Regions from separate parts of the Streptomyces sp. NPDC057939 genome, predicted to be linked through region 3. Evidence: riboswitches for the same ligand, from Rfam matches in the RefSeq annotation. Region 3 holds a riboswitch; each other region holds the start of a gene.

Region 1 (3,659 bases), on a different contig from region 3:
GCTGGCCGGTTCCGCCGACGGGCGGGACGGGGACCCGGGCGCCGGATCGCCGCGCTCGCCGCACGAGGAGATCCGCGAGTTCTTCTACCGGCGCCAGAACTACCTCCACGACACCGACCTCGCGGCCGAGGAGCTGGCCCGTACCATCCGGATTCGGCCCGGTGAGGTCGTCCGCGCCCTCTCGGCGCGGCTCGCGGACCGCCACGGGGTCCGGGTGAGCGCCGACTCGGAGCGGCTGCACCACTACGACGACTCGGGCCGGGTACTGCATCTGTCCGCCCGGCTGCGACCGGGCCAGCAGGCCTTCCGGATGGCCACGCAACTGGCGTTCCTGGAGTACGGCGGCGAACTGGACCGGCTGGCGGCGGAGGACTTCCCCGCGGGGTCGACGCCGCACGCGCTGGCCCGGATCGGCATCGCGAACTACTTCGCCGCCGCCCTGATCCTTCCGTACCGGGCCTTCCACACGGCCGCCGAGGAGTTCCGCTACGACATCGAGCGACTCACCGACCACTTCGGCCTCGGCTACGAGACCGTCTGCCACCGCCTCAGTACTCTGCAACGCCCCAGGCTGCGCGGGGTGCCCTTCTCCTTCGTCCGCGTCGACCGGGCCGGGAACATGTCCAAGCGGCAGTCCGCCACCGGATTCCACTTCTCCCGTGCGGGCGGTACCTGCCCGCTGTGGAACGTCTACGAGGCCTTCGCCGCGCCCGGCCGGATCCACGTGCAGGTGGCCGCCATGCCCGACGGTCGGCGGTACCTGTGGACCGCCCGCGCCGTCACCCGCCACCGCGGAGGCTGGGGGGAGCCGGGCAAGACCTTCGCCATCGGTCTCGGCTGCGAGATCCGGCACGCCTCCCGGCTGGTCTACTCCGACGGGATCGACCTGGACAACACGGCCGCGGCCACCCCCATCGGCATGGGCTGTCGCCTCTGCGAGCGGCTCGACTGCCCGCAGCGCGCCGTCCCGCCGCTCGGGCGGCCGCTCGCCGTCGACGAGAACTCCAGCACCTTCGTCCCGTACCGGGTCGCCGACCCGGACCGGTGAGCCGGGGCCCGACCCGGGCCGTGACGGGCCGGCGCGCTCCGCGCCCCGGACCGCTCAGTCGACGCAGAACTCGTTGCCCTCGATGTCCAGCATCGGGATGCACGCGTCGTTGCCGTCGTACAGGGTGCGCACGTGCACCGCGCCGAGCGGGACGAGCCGTGCGCACTCGGCCTCCAGAGCGGCGAGTCGCTCCTCGCCGACGAGCCCGGTGCCGACCCGCACATCGAGGTGCAGCCGGTTCTTGGCGGCCTTTCCCTCGGGGACGCGCCGGAAGTACAGCCCCGGACCCACGCCCGAGGGGTCATGGCAGGCGAACCGGGAATCCCGCTGCTCGGCCGGCTGTGAGACGTTGAAATCGTCCCAGGTGGCGAACCCCGCCGGGGGCGGCGGTACGACGTACCCCAACACCTCGCACCAGAAGCGGGCGAGCCGCTCGGGCTCCGCGCAGTCGAAGGTGACCTGGAACGTCCTTGTCGTCGGCATCGGCGCACCGTACCAACGGGACCCCTTCGGGGCGGCGGGGTTTTCGCGCGGCCCCGCCGGGGGTGGGGGGTGGACTTACTAGGACGTCCAACTATATGTTCGTGACAAGCCCGCGGTGCAGGGAAGCCGGTGTGAATCCGGCGCGGTCCCGCCACTGTGACTGGGAAGTGTGCTCTTCAGCAGGTCAGGCCACTGACGGGATCCATCCGTCGGGAAGGCCGGAGAGCACGCGTTGATCCGGGAGTCAGGATACCGGCCGCGGGGTGATCCGTGTTGTCCACGAGGATGGAGCAGACACGCATGGCACCGGTACGTGACCACGGCCCAGGTGATCCGGCGGAGTCCCCGAACCATGAGGCCCTGTCCTCGCGTTCGTGACTCGACGAAGGCCCCCGGGCCTTCCCTGTCCCGCGGTCGGACCCGCGGTCCGCACCCCGATCGGTGCCGTACCGCTCCCGCGCCGCGCCTTCCTCGGATCCTCACCTGACGAGAGCAGGCTTCGATGGTCCGCGAACTCACCCACTTCATCGGCGGCAAGCACACGACCGGCACGTCCGGTCTCTTCGCCGACGTGTACGACCCCAACACCGGCACGGTGCAGGCCAGGGTCCCCCTGGCCGGACGCGCCGACACCGAGGCGGCGATCGCCAACGCGGAGGAGGCGCAGCTGGAATGGGGGCAGTGGAACCCGCAGCGCCGCGCCCGCGTCATGCTGCGCTTCCTCCAACTCGTCGAGGGCGAGCGGGACTCCCTGGCCCGACTGCTGTCCTCCGAGCACGGCAAGACCGTCGCGGACGCCCACGGCGACCTGCAACGCGGCCTGGAAGTGGTCGAGTTCGCCGCCGGCGTGCCGCACCTGCTGAAGGGTGAGTTCACCGACAACGCGGGCACCGGGATCGACGTGCACTCGCTGCGTTCCCCGCTGGGCGTCGTCGCGGGCATCACCCCCTTCAACTTCCCCGCGATGATCCCCCTTTGGCAGGCCGCCCCCGCCCTGGCCTGCGGAAACTCCTTCATCCTGAAGCCCTCCGAGCGGGACCCGTCCGTCCCGCTGCGGCTGGCCGAACTGTTCCTGGAGGCCGGACTGCCGCCCGGCGTCCTCAACGTGGTCAACGGCGGCAAGGAGACCGTCGACACCCTCCTGGAGGACCCTCGCGTCCAGGCCCTCGGCTTCGTCGGATCCACCCCGATCGCCGCGCACATCTATGCCACCGCCGCGGCCCACGGCAAGCGCGCCCAGTGCTTCGGCGGCGCCAAGAACCACATGATCGTGATGCCCGACGCGGACCTCGACCAGGCCGTGGAGGCACTGATCGGCGCCGGCTACGGCTCGGCGGGCGAGCGCTGCATGGCCATCGCCGTCGCCGTCCCCGTCGGAGAGGAGACCGCGAACGCCCTGGTGGCCAAGCTGGCGGAGCGCATCTCCACCCTGCGCGTCGGCCGCTCCGACGACCCCGAGGCCGACTTCGGGCCCCTGGTCAGCCGGGACGCGCTCGACCGGGTGAACCGCTACGTCGGCATCGGAGCCACCGAGGGCGCCGAACTCGTCGTCGACGGACGCGGGTTCACCCTGCCCGGCCACGAGGACGGCTACTTCGCCGGAGCCACCCTCTTCGACCGCGTCACCCCGCAGATGCGGATCTACCGCGAGGAGATCTTCGGCCCGGTGCTGTCCGTGGTCCGGGCCGCCGACTACGAGGAGGCGCTGCGCCTGCCCACCGAGCACCCCTACGGCAACGGCGTCGCGATCTTCACCCGTGACGGCGACACCGCACGCGACTTCACCCGCCGCGTCGGCGCCGGCATGGTCGGGGTCAACGTCCCGATCCCCGTACCCGTCGCCTACCACACCTTCGGCGGCTGGAAGCGGTCCGGCTTCGGCGACCTGAACCAGCACGGGCCCGACTCGATCCGCTTCTACACCCGGACCAAGACCGTCACCTCGCGCTGGCCCTCCGGGGCCAAGGAGAGCGCGAGCTTCACCATCCCGACGATGGGATGAGCGCCGTGACCACCCTCACCGAGGACCAGCTCGCCCTCGCCGAGGTCACCCTCGACTTCGCCCAGGAGCAGTTGGCCCCCCACGCCGTCGCCTGGGACCAGGCCAAGCACTTCCCCGTCGACGTCA
Region 2 (3,659 bases), on a different contig from region 3:
GGACGAGCACCCGCAGCGCGCCGTCGTAGCCGCGCCCGGCCAGCCCCTCCTGGAGCCGTCCGGCGCGGTCGAAGGCCCGGACGAACGCGGTCGCCGCGAGCCCGGCCAGCGAGCGCCACACCGCGGCCCGGTTCGTGTGCCCGAGGCGGGCCGCCTGGGCGCGGCGGACCTGGGCCATCGAGTCGAGCAGCAGGAACCCGATCCGGTACATGACGAGGGCCACGTCCACGACGGGGGCCGGTACGCCGGCCCGCACCAGCCGGGGCAGCACGTCCGACACCGGGGTGGTGAAGGCGAACAGCAGCACCCCGAGCGAGGCCGCCGAGGTGCGCAGGAGCAGCTCGGCGGCGTGCCGGGGCCCGTCGGGGGCGAGGGAGACGAAGCCGGCGGGCCCGCCCAGGGACACCAGCAGCGGCAGCGCACCCGTGCAGCAGAAGCCGAGCGGCACCCGGAAGGCCCGCCACAACTGCCGCCCGGCGACCCCGGCGGGGCCGAGCAGCACCACCAGGGTCGCCGCGGCGACCAGCGGCCCGCCGGGCCAGGGCGGCAGACACACGGCGGTGACCGTCAGCCCCAGCCCCAGCAGGGCCTTCTCCAGCGGATGGCGGCGGCGCCAGCGACTGCTGTGCGCCGCCACGTCGATCGGCAGCACCGCGCTAGCGCTCCGCGCCGGCCGCGGCCGCCGAACCGGTTCCGGCGCCCGTACCGCCCCCGTCGCCGGTCCCTGCCTCGGTGCCGGCCCCGTCGCCGCTCCCGGCGGCCGCGAGCGCCGCACCCTGGCGGCGCCCCTTGCGCACGCCGAAGTAGTACGCGAGCACGCCCGCGCCGAGCGCCGCCTGGAGGGCGAACAGGGCCGACTCGATCTCGCCCGAGGGGGGTTCGTACAGCGGGGAGAACCAGGGCTCGTAGTCCGGCTTCAGTTCGGTGATGGCCGCCTCCGCCTGCGCGTCGGCGCCCGCGAACGGCTCCTCCTTGCCGTCCCCGAGTCCCAGCGCGAGCGGGAGCACGGCCAGCGCCGCCACCATGAGCAGCAGCAGAGTGTTGATCTTCGCGTTCCTGGTCATCGGACCTCCGCCTCCTGCTTCGTCTTGCTGCCACCGGTCAGCCGGGCGACGCCCAGGCGCACCAGGTCGGACTTGCTGGACTGCATCAGCAGCCGCACCACGAGGACCGTCAGCAGGCCCTCGCTGACCGCGAGCGGGATCTGGGTGAGGGCGAAGATGCCCGCGAACTTCTCCAGGGCGCCGACGAAACCGCCGGACGGGTCCGGGAAGGCCATGGCGAGCTGGACGGAGGTCACGCAGTAGGTGACGAGGTCGGCGAAGAAGGCGCCGAAGAAGACGGTCACCATCAGCGGCACGTCGAACTTCTTCAGCAGCCGGTAGACCCCGTAGCCCGCCCAGGGGCCGGCGATGGCCATCGAGAAGACGTTGGCGCCGAGCGTGGTGAGACCGCCGTGCGCCAGCAGCAGGGCCTGGAACAGCAGGGTGATCGTGCCGAGGACCGCCATGATCGGCGGCCTGAAGAGGATGGCTCCCAGACCGGTGCCGGTGGGGTGCGAGCAACTACCCGTCACCGAAGGGATCTTCAGGGCGGAAAGGACGAATGTGAATGCTCCGGACGCCCCGAGCAGCAGGGTGCTCTCGGGGTTGGCCTTCACCTCGCGGGTGAGGGCGCGGACGCCGTGGACGACGAAGGGAGCGGATGCGGCGCCCCAGGCGACCGCGTGCAAAGGGGGCAGGAACCCCTCGGCTATATGCATGAGTAGAGAGACCTCTCCAGCACCTCGTGGATGGACGACGCGCCCCGGCCGGTCTCCTGGCTCACGGGTACTGATGCCCTGACTCCGCCTTCCCGGGGCCGTGCGGTCTCCCGCGCGGAACCCAGTGGCTTCCCGCAGGAATGGAGCCGGACTTCCCGATCACAGTGGCGAGGGCCGCACCGGTTTCCCACCGGTTTCCCGAACACCAAGGCCCGCTGACAGTAGTCGGCCGCGCCGACCGGTAACAACCCGGCCCCGCCGGCGGTGGTGACCCGTGCGGCTGCGGTCCGATGGCGGTCGGTGACGGGTGGGGTCGGTGTGGGGAGCGGGGCGGGGGCAGCCGCTCGGACCTCCCCGCCCCCGGGTACCGCCGAGCCGCCGTCGGGGGCGTGCGCCGTCGGGAACGGCAGGGGGCCCGGGGTGTGTGACACACCCCGGGCCCCCGACCGTTCGCCGTCCCGTCGGGTCAGCAGGTGTTGGGGTGCGATACGTCCACCACGACCCGCTCCGGGTTGTGCAGGACGGTGACGCCGTAGGCCGGCTTGGTGTCGAAGGCGGCGCCGAAGGTCACGTACCCCTCGTAGTCGCCGGTCATGGCGATGCCCTTGAGCTTGGGCAGGTAGATCTTCTGCAGCCGGGGGCCCCGGTAGACGTTCTGACCCGCGTCGTCGTGTCCGGCGGCGGGGTTCAGGCGGATCTCCAGGAAGTACTTCCCGGCCAGCGGCACGGGCTTGCCCGACCCGTCGTAGACCAGCTTGGAAACGGGACTGACGTTGACCGTCGGGACGTGGCCCTGGATGTCGATCACGATCCGGTCGAAGGTGCAGTGCCCGCCCCAGCGGGCGTTCACGACGAGCGGGGTCTGGGTCTTGGTGGTGGAAGCGGCGGCGGAGGCGGCGGTGGCCGGACCGGCGAGCGCGAGCCCGGCGGTGAGCAGCGCACCCGTGGCCAGGGCCACGATCCGCCGACGACGAGGACGAAGCAGGTGACGCATGACGTCCCCCCGATTCTTCAGAGACGGGGACAAGGGTGTCATCGGGTAGGACACCCGCCGGGCTCCTACGGTTGCACGGCTGCGCTGCCCCGTTTCCGGACCTCCGGGCCGGCCGGCGACCCCGGCTCCACCCGGCGGCCGGTCAGTGCGCCAGCAGGGCGCTGACCTCGGCGTCGAGGTCGTAGTGACGACGTTCCTGCCCGCGCGGGACCAGGGTGCTCATCCGGCGGCACAGCTCGCGGACGTCCTTGGCGCGGGCGGAGACCACGCAGTTCTGCAGCCCGTTGCTGAAGGCGAGGAAGACCCGCGGCTCCGAGCGCTGCCGGCGGGGCCACACCTGTATGTCGCCCTCGCCGGTGGCGGTGGCCTCCCCGTCGAGCAGGAGTTCCCGGGAGAACACCCAGCGCGCCAGGTGGACCCCCGCGCCGCGGAAGTCCACGGCGAGCTCGTACGGCCGGTCCGTGCGGTACACGAAGACCCCCTGGAGGGGGACGGACACGGGAGCCGCCTCCAGTCGCAGCGGCAGGACGCGGTGCTCGGTGACGGCGGTGGTCAACGGGTGAGCCTTCCTCTCGAACGGGGTCTTCCGGGGCCCTTCCGGCACGCTAGCCGACCCCCTCGGCCCGACCGGACGCCGAAGGTCCCGGGCCGGACGGGCCACCGGACCCCTCTTCGGGGACGGCGGGCAGCCGGACGCCGATCAGGGCGGAGACACCGGCGCCCAGGGCGCCGAGCAGGAGCAGGGCGGCGCCCGGGTTGACGTACGGGGGGACGGCGGCGTCGTGGCGGTGCGGATCGTCGGGGAGGTGGCACTCCAGCCCCAGCGGCACGAAGGTCGCCCGGTACTCGTCGACGCGGGCCATCCGGTCCTGCCCGACCGCCTTCAGGCAGGCGTCGAAGGTG
Region 3 (3,659 bases):
ACCCGCACGGGCAGCAGGCCGAGCCCGTCCACCGCGCCGGCCTTCGACTCGACCTCGTCCTCGATGTGCTCACCGAGCACCTGGAAGCCGCCGCAGATGCCGAGCACCGGGCGGCCCTCGGCGGCCCGCCGCGAAAGCGCGTCGGCGAGCCCCCGCTCCCGCAGCCAGGCCAGCGCCTTCACGGTGCCGCGCGTGCCCGGTACGACGACCAGGTCGGCGTCGGCCAGCTCCTCGGCCCGGTCCACGAACCGCACGACCACGCCGGGCTCGGCGGCTAGGGCGTCGACGTCGGTGAAGTTCGACATGAGCGGCACCGCGCACACCGCGACCCGCAGCACGTCCTCGCCGACCGGCGGGGCCACCACGGACTCCCGGACGGCGCCGCGCAGGGAGACCCGCAGCCCGTCCTCCTCGTCGATGCCCAGCCCGTGCTGGAAGGGCAGCACCCCGTACGTCGCCCTGCCGGTGAGCCCGCGCAGCATCTCCAGGCCGGGCTCCAGGAGGGAGACGTCGCCCCGGAACTTGTTGACCAGGTATCCGGCGATCAGCGACTGGTCCTCGGGGGACAGCAGGGCGGTGGTCCCGAAGAAGGACGCGAAGACGCCGCCCCGGTCGATGTCCCCGACCACGACGACGGGGAACCGCGCGGCCCGCGCGATGCCCATGTTCACGATGTCGGTCCGGCGCAGGTTGATCTCGGCCGGACTGCCCGCCCCCTCGCAGATCACGGCGTCATACGTGCCCCGCAGCTGCTCCAGGCAGTCCGTGACGACGCCGAGGAGCTGCTCGCGGTGCCCACCGGGCGCGGCCGACCCGGGGATCCGGTCGGGGCCCGCCGTGCCGAAGAAGCCGCGCGCGCTCATCTCGCCCACCGGCTTGCCCAGCAGCACGACCTGACTGCTGCGGTCGCTGCCCGGCTTGAGCAGGACCGGGTTCATCAGGGCCGTCGGTTCCACCCGGGCCGCCTGGGCCTGCATGGCCTGGGCCCGGCCGATCTCGGCGCCCTCCCGGGTCACGAACGAGTTCAGCGACATGTTCTGCGCCTTGAAGGGGGCCACCTTCACCCCCCGGCGGGCCAGCCACCGGCAGATGCCCGCCGTGACCACGCTCTTGCCCGCGTCCGACGTGGTGCCGGCGACCAGCATCCCGCCGCCGCGCCCGGTGCCGCTCATGCGCGCCGTCCCTTCGAAGTGGTACGGGAGACCAGCAGCCGGACCGCGACGCAGGCGCCCAGCGCCAGCCAGGTGACCTGCCGCGACAGGCGTACGGCCCGCTCGATGTCGGCGACCTCCACGGGCCGCCCGGTTCCCCCGTTGAGCACGGCACGGTGCTCGGTCCGGCCGCCGTAGGACAGGGTGCCGCCGAGCCGGACCCCGAGCGCCCCCGCGAAGGAGGCCTCCACCGGTCCGGCGTTGGGGCTGGGGTGGGCGGCCGCGTCGGCGCGCCAGGCGCGTACGGCTCCCCGCCGGTCGGGACCGGCCACGACGGCGGCCAGCGCGGTGAGGCGCGCTCCGGGCCAGCCGGCCAGGTCGTCGAGGCGGGCGGAGGCCCAGCCGTAGCGCAGGTGACGGGGTGACTTGTGGCCCACCATGGCGTCCAGGGTGTTCACGGCGCGGAAGGCCAGCAGGCCGGGCACCCCGGCGACGGCCCCCCACACCAGCGCCCCGACGACCGCGTCGGAGGTGTTCTCGGCGACGGACTCCACGACGGCCCGGGCCATCTGCTGCCCGTCCAGGGACTGCGGGTCGCGCCCGCACAGGTGGGGCAGCCGTTCGCGGGCGACCTCGGTGTCGCCGACGGCGAGGGCCCCGCCGATGGCGCGGGCCTCCCGGCCCAGCGAGGTGCCCCCGACGACGGCCCAGGTGGCGGCGGCGGTCAGGGCCACGCGGGCGGCGGCGGGGCGGGAGCGCACGGCGCGGGCGGCCAGGACGCCGACGGCGGTCGCGCCCCCGGCGCACACCAGGGTGTGGAGGACGCCGCGGGCGCGGTCGTCGCGCCACAGGGCGCGTTCGACGGCGGCGGCGGCTCTCCCGAAGGCGGCCACGGGGTGCCCGCGGCGCGGATCCCCGAGGATCCGGTCGCCGATCAGGCCCGCCGCGGCGCCGTACGCGAAGACGCGATCGGCACGCATGGTGGCAGCTATGTCCTCACTCAGGGTCCGCGCCCTGGTTCGACGTGTCCGGCGGCGAGAGTTCCTGGCTCCCGGGGCGCGCACCGTGTGCGCCGCCCCGGTGACAGTGGCGGGACCGCGCCGGATTCGCACCGGACTTCCTCTTCCATGCCGCCGTATTGGCTCGCGCAGTCCACCACGCACCGAGAACGCCCGTCAACTTGCCGTTGACCTGCGGCGGGTGCGCGGCGGGGTGCCGGGCGAGGTGCCGGCGGGTAGTGCGCCGGGGCATGCGAAAGCTCCCCCCGGGAGACCCGGAGGGAGCTTCGGACGCACCGTCTCAGCTGACGATCAGGTAGATCCCGTACGACACGGCCGCCGTGCAGAGCGCGAAGCAGACGTACGCGCCGCTGCGGGCCATGACAGCCGCGCCGCCGCGTTCGGTGGCTGCCTCGTGCTTGGACAGGCCCACCAGGCCCAGGGTGAAGAGGGCCACGAGGGCGACCGTGGCGGTGAGGCTGACTCCGAAGACGGAGCCGAGTGATGCCCAGTCGATCTTCATACCGCTGAATCCTCTGTCGTTCTCGGGGTCAGACCGCTGCGGCCGGAGCCGCGGGGGTCGCGGTCGAGGCCGGGATGGTGGCCTTGAGGTCCTCGTCGGTCACGGCGGCGGTGGTACCGGCCGCGGCGGTGGTCGGCGGGACGGTGACGGCGGCCATGGCCGTGGTGACGACACCGGGCTCGTCCGTCGCGCCGGGGGTCTCCAGCTCGTTGACGTTGTTGTGGTCGACGACCTGACGGCGGGAGATCAGCCAGATGGCGAAGCAGGAACCGACCAGGAAGACCGTGACCGCGGCGATGCCGATGTCACCGGTGCGCATGACGAGCTCGGCGATGGAGGCGACGAGCGCGGCGGCCGGCAGGGTCAGGCCCCAGGCGATGAACATGCGGGTGGCGGTGGACCAGCGGACCACACCGCCCTTGCGTCCCAGGCCGGCACCCATGACGGCGCCGGAGCACGCGTGGGTGGTGGAGAGGGAGAAGCCGAGGGTGGAGGAGGCCAGGATGACGCTCGCGGCCGAGGTCTGGGCGGCGAAGCCCTGCTGCGGCTGGAGGTCGGTGAGGCCCTTGCCCATGGTGCGGATGATGCGCCAGCCGCCCAGGTAGGTGCCCATCGCGATGGCCAGACCGGCGGAGACGATGACCCAGACCGGCGGGTTGGCGCCGGCGGGGAGGGCGTTCCCGGCGATCAGCGCCAGGGTGATGATGCCCATCGTCTTCTGCGCGTCGTTGGTGCCGTGCGCGAGGGAGACGAGACCGGCCGAGGCGATCTGACCGGCGCGGTACCCCTTGGCGGAGGTCTTCTCGCCGACCTGGTTGCCCAGCTTGTACGTCAGCTTCGCGGCCAGCATGGCGGCCACACCGGCGACGAGCGGGGCGGCGATCGCGGGGATCAGCACCTTCGTCACGACGACGCTGCCGTTGACCGCGTCGAGACCCGCGGAGGCGACCGCGGCACCGATGAGGCCACCCATGAGGGCGTGGGAGG
Region 4 (3,659 bases), on a different contig from region 3:
GGGGAGGATGCGGTCGTCGAGGTAACCCGTGCCCACCATCGACTTCTCCAGGCCGAGCGCCAGCATGACCTCCGTCGCGTGCTGGTTCAGCGAGACGGCCCGCTGCGGCGGACGCTGGTAGGTGGTCCTGACCCCGCAGTTGTCCACCGTGACCGGAAAACCCGCCACGGTCCCGGCCGACGACGACGGGCCCGCGGAGGGCTTGGCGCCGCCCCCGCAGCCGGATGCGAGCAGGGCCACGACGAGCGTGGAGAGCAGGATCTTCGGGTGGTTGCGGGGCATGGGTGTGTCCTCTCGCCGCGGATGGAACGGGTGTTCTTCGTGCTACGTCGGCCGTAGCCCGGTCAATCGGTCGACGGCCGCGCAACGCCCGACGGGGTCGACGGGGTCGGCGGACGCGGAATCGGGGGCGTGAGGAAGGCCACTCGCGGGCCCGGGGGCCGGAGCGCGGAGGTGGCCGGACGCGACGGGCGCCCGGTGTGCGGGTGCCGCTTCTCCAGCTGTTCGGTCGCCACCGCCGGCCTCTCGTCCCTGCCGGGCGGCCGGTCGCGTGGCGGGGCACCCCCGTGCACGGCCGAGCCGTGGGGGAAGTGCTGACGGCCACGCCGTAGTCCGCGACGGCGTTCTCGTGTACATGACTGCGCGCCAGGTGTTCCGACTCGCCCGGCGGTGCCGGGCCCACGGTTGCGGGTCAGTGCCGGATTTCGACCGGCTTCCCCTGGTGCTGCGTGCTTTCAGCCGGAGTGCAACACGAGCCGGCCCGGGGCGTCAAGGTGGCGTACGTCGCAACGCGCCCCACGGCCCGACCGGCCATCCTCCCGACTGGCGACTCCTTGATCACTCGGGTACCGTCAGGGGCTTTCACCTGGGGGAACGGGGTGCGGACCCGAAGCCCGACGTCGGCTCCGGCGCACCGTCGACGGCGATGCCGATGCCCGCCGCCACTGCCGGCGCTCCCGCCCCACATCTCACGAACCCGTCCAGCATGCGGACTTTTGGACCGTTCCTCCAGCGAGTCGGCCTAGGGTGGCTCCCGCAGCTGGTTCGCCCCGTCCGCCAGGCGGGATGCGTCGTAAGAGGGAACCCGGTGGGAATCCGGGACTGCCCCGCAGCGGTGAGTGGGAACGACCGCCGTCATACGCACTGGACCCGTCAGGGTCTGGGAAGCGACGGCCAGTAGGAGCCGGCCCGAGTGGCCGGCGCGCCCGCGAGTCCGAAGACCTGCCCGTTGCCCGTGCGCGATCGACCGCGCACGGCTTCCCGGTGACCTCGTGGGCGGGTCGGCGTGCACCACGGACGGATCGTTCCCGTTCGCGTACCGGTCGTACGCGTTCCCGACGAACCGCCCGTTCCGGCACCCTTCGCGTCCTCGTCCCGCCACCGGGCCATGGAGACACACTCGCGAAGGAGAGTTCCGTGACCACCGAGTCCGCAGCCGCAGCAGTGCGCGCCACCGTGTACGGCTACCCCCGCCAGGGCCAGAACCGCGAACTGAAGAAGGCCGTCGAGGGCTACTGGAAGGGCCGCGTCACCGCCGACGCCCTCCGCGACACCGCCCGCGCCCTGCGCGCGGACGCCTGGCGGCAACTGACCGCCGACGGCGTCAACGAGGTCCCGACCGGCGACTTCTCGTACTACGACCACGTCCTCGACACCAGCGTCATGGTCGGCGCGGTCCCCGCCCGCCACCGGTCCGCCGTCACGGCGGACCCGCTCGACGGATACTTCGCCATGGCGCGCGGCACCCAGGACGTGGCGCCGCTCGAAATGACCAAGTGGTTCGACACCAACTACCACTACCTGGTACCCGAATTGGGCCCGGACACCGTCTTCACGGCCGACTCCACCAAGCAGGTAACCGAGTTCGGCGAGGCCCGCGCCCTCGGCCACACCGCCCGCCCGGTCCTCGTCGGCCCGGTCACCTACCTGCTCCTCGCCAAGCCCGCCCCCGGCGTCGCCGACGACTTCGAGCCCCTCACCCTCCTGGACCGGCTGCTCCCCGTGTACGCCCGGGTCCTCGCCGACCTCAAGGCGGCCGGCGCCGAGTGGGTGCAGCTCGACGAACCGGCCCTGGTCCAGGACCGGACCCCGGCCGAACTCAACGTGGCCGCCCGCACCTACCGGGAGCTCGGCGCACTGACCGAGCGCCCCAAGCTGCTGGTCGCCTCGTACTTCGACCGCCTCGGCGAGGCCCTGCCCGTCCTGGCGAAGGCGCCCGTGGAGGGTCTCGCCCTCGACTTCACCGACCGCGCCGCCGCCAACCTCGCCGACCTGGCCGCGGTCGGAGGCCTGCCCGGCAAGCGGCTGGTCGCCGGCGTGGTCAACGGCCGCAACATCTGGATCAACGACCTCCAGCAGTCGCTGGCCACCCTCGGAACCCTCCTCGGCCTGGCCGACCGGGTCGACGTCGCCGCCTCCTGCTCGCTGCTGCACGTTCCGCTGGACTCGGGCGTCGAGCGGGACATCGACCCGCAGGTCCGACGCTGGCTGGCCTTCGCCCGGCAGAAGACCGTCGAGATCGCCACGCTCGCCCGCGGCCTCGCGCAGGGCGCCGGAGCGATCACCGCCGAACTCGCCGCGAACCGCGCCGATCTGGCCTCCCGGGCCGCGTCCCCCATCACCCGCGACCCCGCGGTCCGGGCACGCACCGGGGCGATCACCGCCGCGGACGGCCGCCGCGCGCAGCCGTACGCCGACCGGGCCGCGGCCCAGCGGGCCCACCTGGGACTGCCTCTCCTGCCGACGACGACCATCGGTTCCTTCCCGCAGACGGACGAGCTGCGGGTGGCCCGCGCCGACCTGAGGGCGGGCCGGATCGACACCGCCGGGTACGAGGAGCGCATCAAGGGCGAGATCCGCGAGGTCCTCTCCTTCCAGGAGAAGACGGGCATCGACGTCCTGGTGCACGGCGAGCCCGAACGCAACGACATGGTCCAGTACTTCGCCGAGCAGCTGACGGGCTACCTCGCCACCCAGCACGGCTGGGTCCAGTCGTACGGCACCCGCTACGTCCGACCGCCGGTCCTCGCCGGGGACATCTCCCGCCCCGAACCGATGACCGTCCGCTGGACGGCGTACGCCCAGGAGCAGACCACCAAGCCGGTCAAGGGCATGCTCACCGGGCCCGTCACCATGCTCGCCTGGTCCTTCGTCCGCGACGACCAGCCGCTCGGGGAGACCGCCCGCCAGGTCGGACTCGCCCTGCGCGACGAGGTCAACGACCTCGAAGCCGCCGGGACTTCCGTCATCCAGGTCGACGAGCCCGCTCTGCGCGAAACCCTCCCGCTGCGTGCCGACGGGCACGCGGACTACCTGGCGTGGGCCACCGAGTCGTTCCGCCTCACGACCTCGGGCGTGCGGCCGGAGACCCAGATCCACACCCACATGTGCTACGCGGAGTTCGGTGACATCGTCCAGGCCATCGACGACCTCGACGCCGACGTCATCAGCCTGGAGGCCGCCCGCTCCCACATGCAGGTCGCGACCGAGCTCTCCGAGCACGGCTACCCGCGGGAGGCCGGACCCGGCGTGTGGGACATCCACTCGCCGCGCGTCCCGTCGGCCGCCGAGGCCGCCGCACTGCTGCGCAAGGGCCTTGAGGCCATCCCCGCCGAGCGGCTCTGGGTCAACCCCGACTGCGGTCTGAAGACCCGCGGTTG

What was found. Region 3 has a riboswitch for cobalamin ahead of ACFVS6_RS12105 (cobalamin biosynthesis protein). Riboswitches for the same ligand answer to the same signal wherever they lie in the genome.
Region 1: another riboswitch for cobalamin. It lies ahead of ACFVS6_RS30215 (CoA-acylating methylmalonate-semialdehyde dehydrogenase); the one in region 3 lies ahead of ACFVS6_RS12105 (cobalamin biosynthesis protein).
Region 2: another riboswitch for cobalamin. It lies ahead of ACFVS6_RS26870 (energy-coupling factor ABC transporter permease); the one in region 3 lies ahead of ACFVS6_RS12105 (cobalamin biosynthesis protein).
Region 4: another riboswitch for cobalamin. It lies ahead of metE (5-methyltetrahydropteroyltriglutamate--homocysteine S-methyltransferase); the one in region 3 lies ahead of ACFVS6_RS12105 (cobalamin biosynthesis protein).

Annotation. Positions count from the first base shown of each region.
Region 1 covers NZ_JBHVPG010000036.1:83,919-87,577, forward strand. The annotation lists gene ACFVS6_RS30205 (short-chain fatty acyl-CoA regulator family protein) at 1-1,048, shown strand, start outside; gene ACFVS6_RS30210 (VOC family protein) at 1,103-1,531, opposite strand; cobalamin riboswitch at 1,628-1,807, shown strand; gene ACFVS6_RS30215 (CoA-acylating methylmalonate-semialdehyde dehydrogenase) at 2,034-3,533, shown strand; gene ACFVS6_RS30220 (acyl-CoA dehydrogenase family protein) at 3,530-3,659, shown strand, end outside.
Region 2 covers NZ_JBHVPG010000028.1:84,675-88,333, reverse strand. The annotation lists gene cbiQ (cobalt ECF transporter T component CbiQ) at 1-652, opposite strand, end outside; gene ACFVS6_RS26875 (energy-coupling factor ABC transporter substrate-binding protein) at 657-1,064, opposite strand; gene ACFVS6_RS26870 (energy-coupling factor ABC transporter permease) at 1,061-1,762, opposite strand; cobalamin riboswitch at 1,791-1,987, opposite strand; gene ACFVS6_RS26865 (hypothetical protein) at 2,229-2,756, opposite strand; gene ACFVS6_RS26860 (SsgA family sporulation/cell division regulator) at 2,899-3,312, opposite strand; gene ACFVS6_RS26855 (hypothetical protein) at 3,362-3,659, opposite strand, start outside.
Region 3 covers NZ_JBHVPG010000008.1:58,195-61,853, reverse strand. The annotation lists gene ACFVS6_RS12110 (cobyric acid synthase) at 1-1,172, opposite strand, end outside; gene ACFVS6_RS12105 (cobalamin biosynthesis protein) at 1,169-2,131, opposite strand; cobalamin riboswitch at 2,167-2,323, opposite strand; gene ACFVS6_RS12100 (hypothetical protein) at 2,451-2,672, opposite strand; gene ACFVS6_RS12095 (anion permease) at 2,701-3,659, opposite strand, start outside.
Region 4 covers NZ_JBHVPG010000043.1:17,062-20,720, reverse strand. The annotation lists gene ACFVS6_RS32810 (ABC transporter substrate-binding protein) at 1-282, opposite strand, end outside; cobalamin riboswitch at 627-763, opposite strand; cobalamin riboswitch at 1,024-1,244, shown strand; gene metE (5-methyltetrahydropteroyltriglutamate--homocysteine S-methyltransferase) at 1,417-3,659, shown strand, end outside.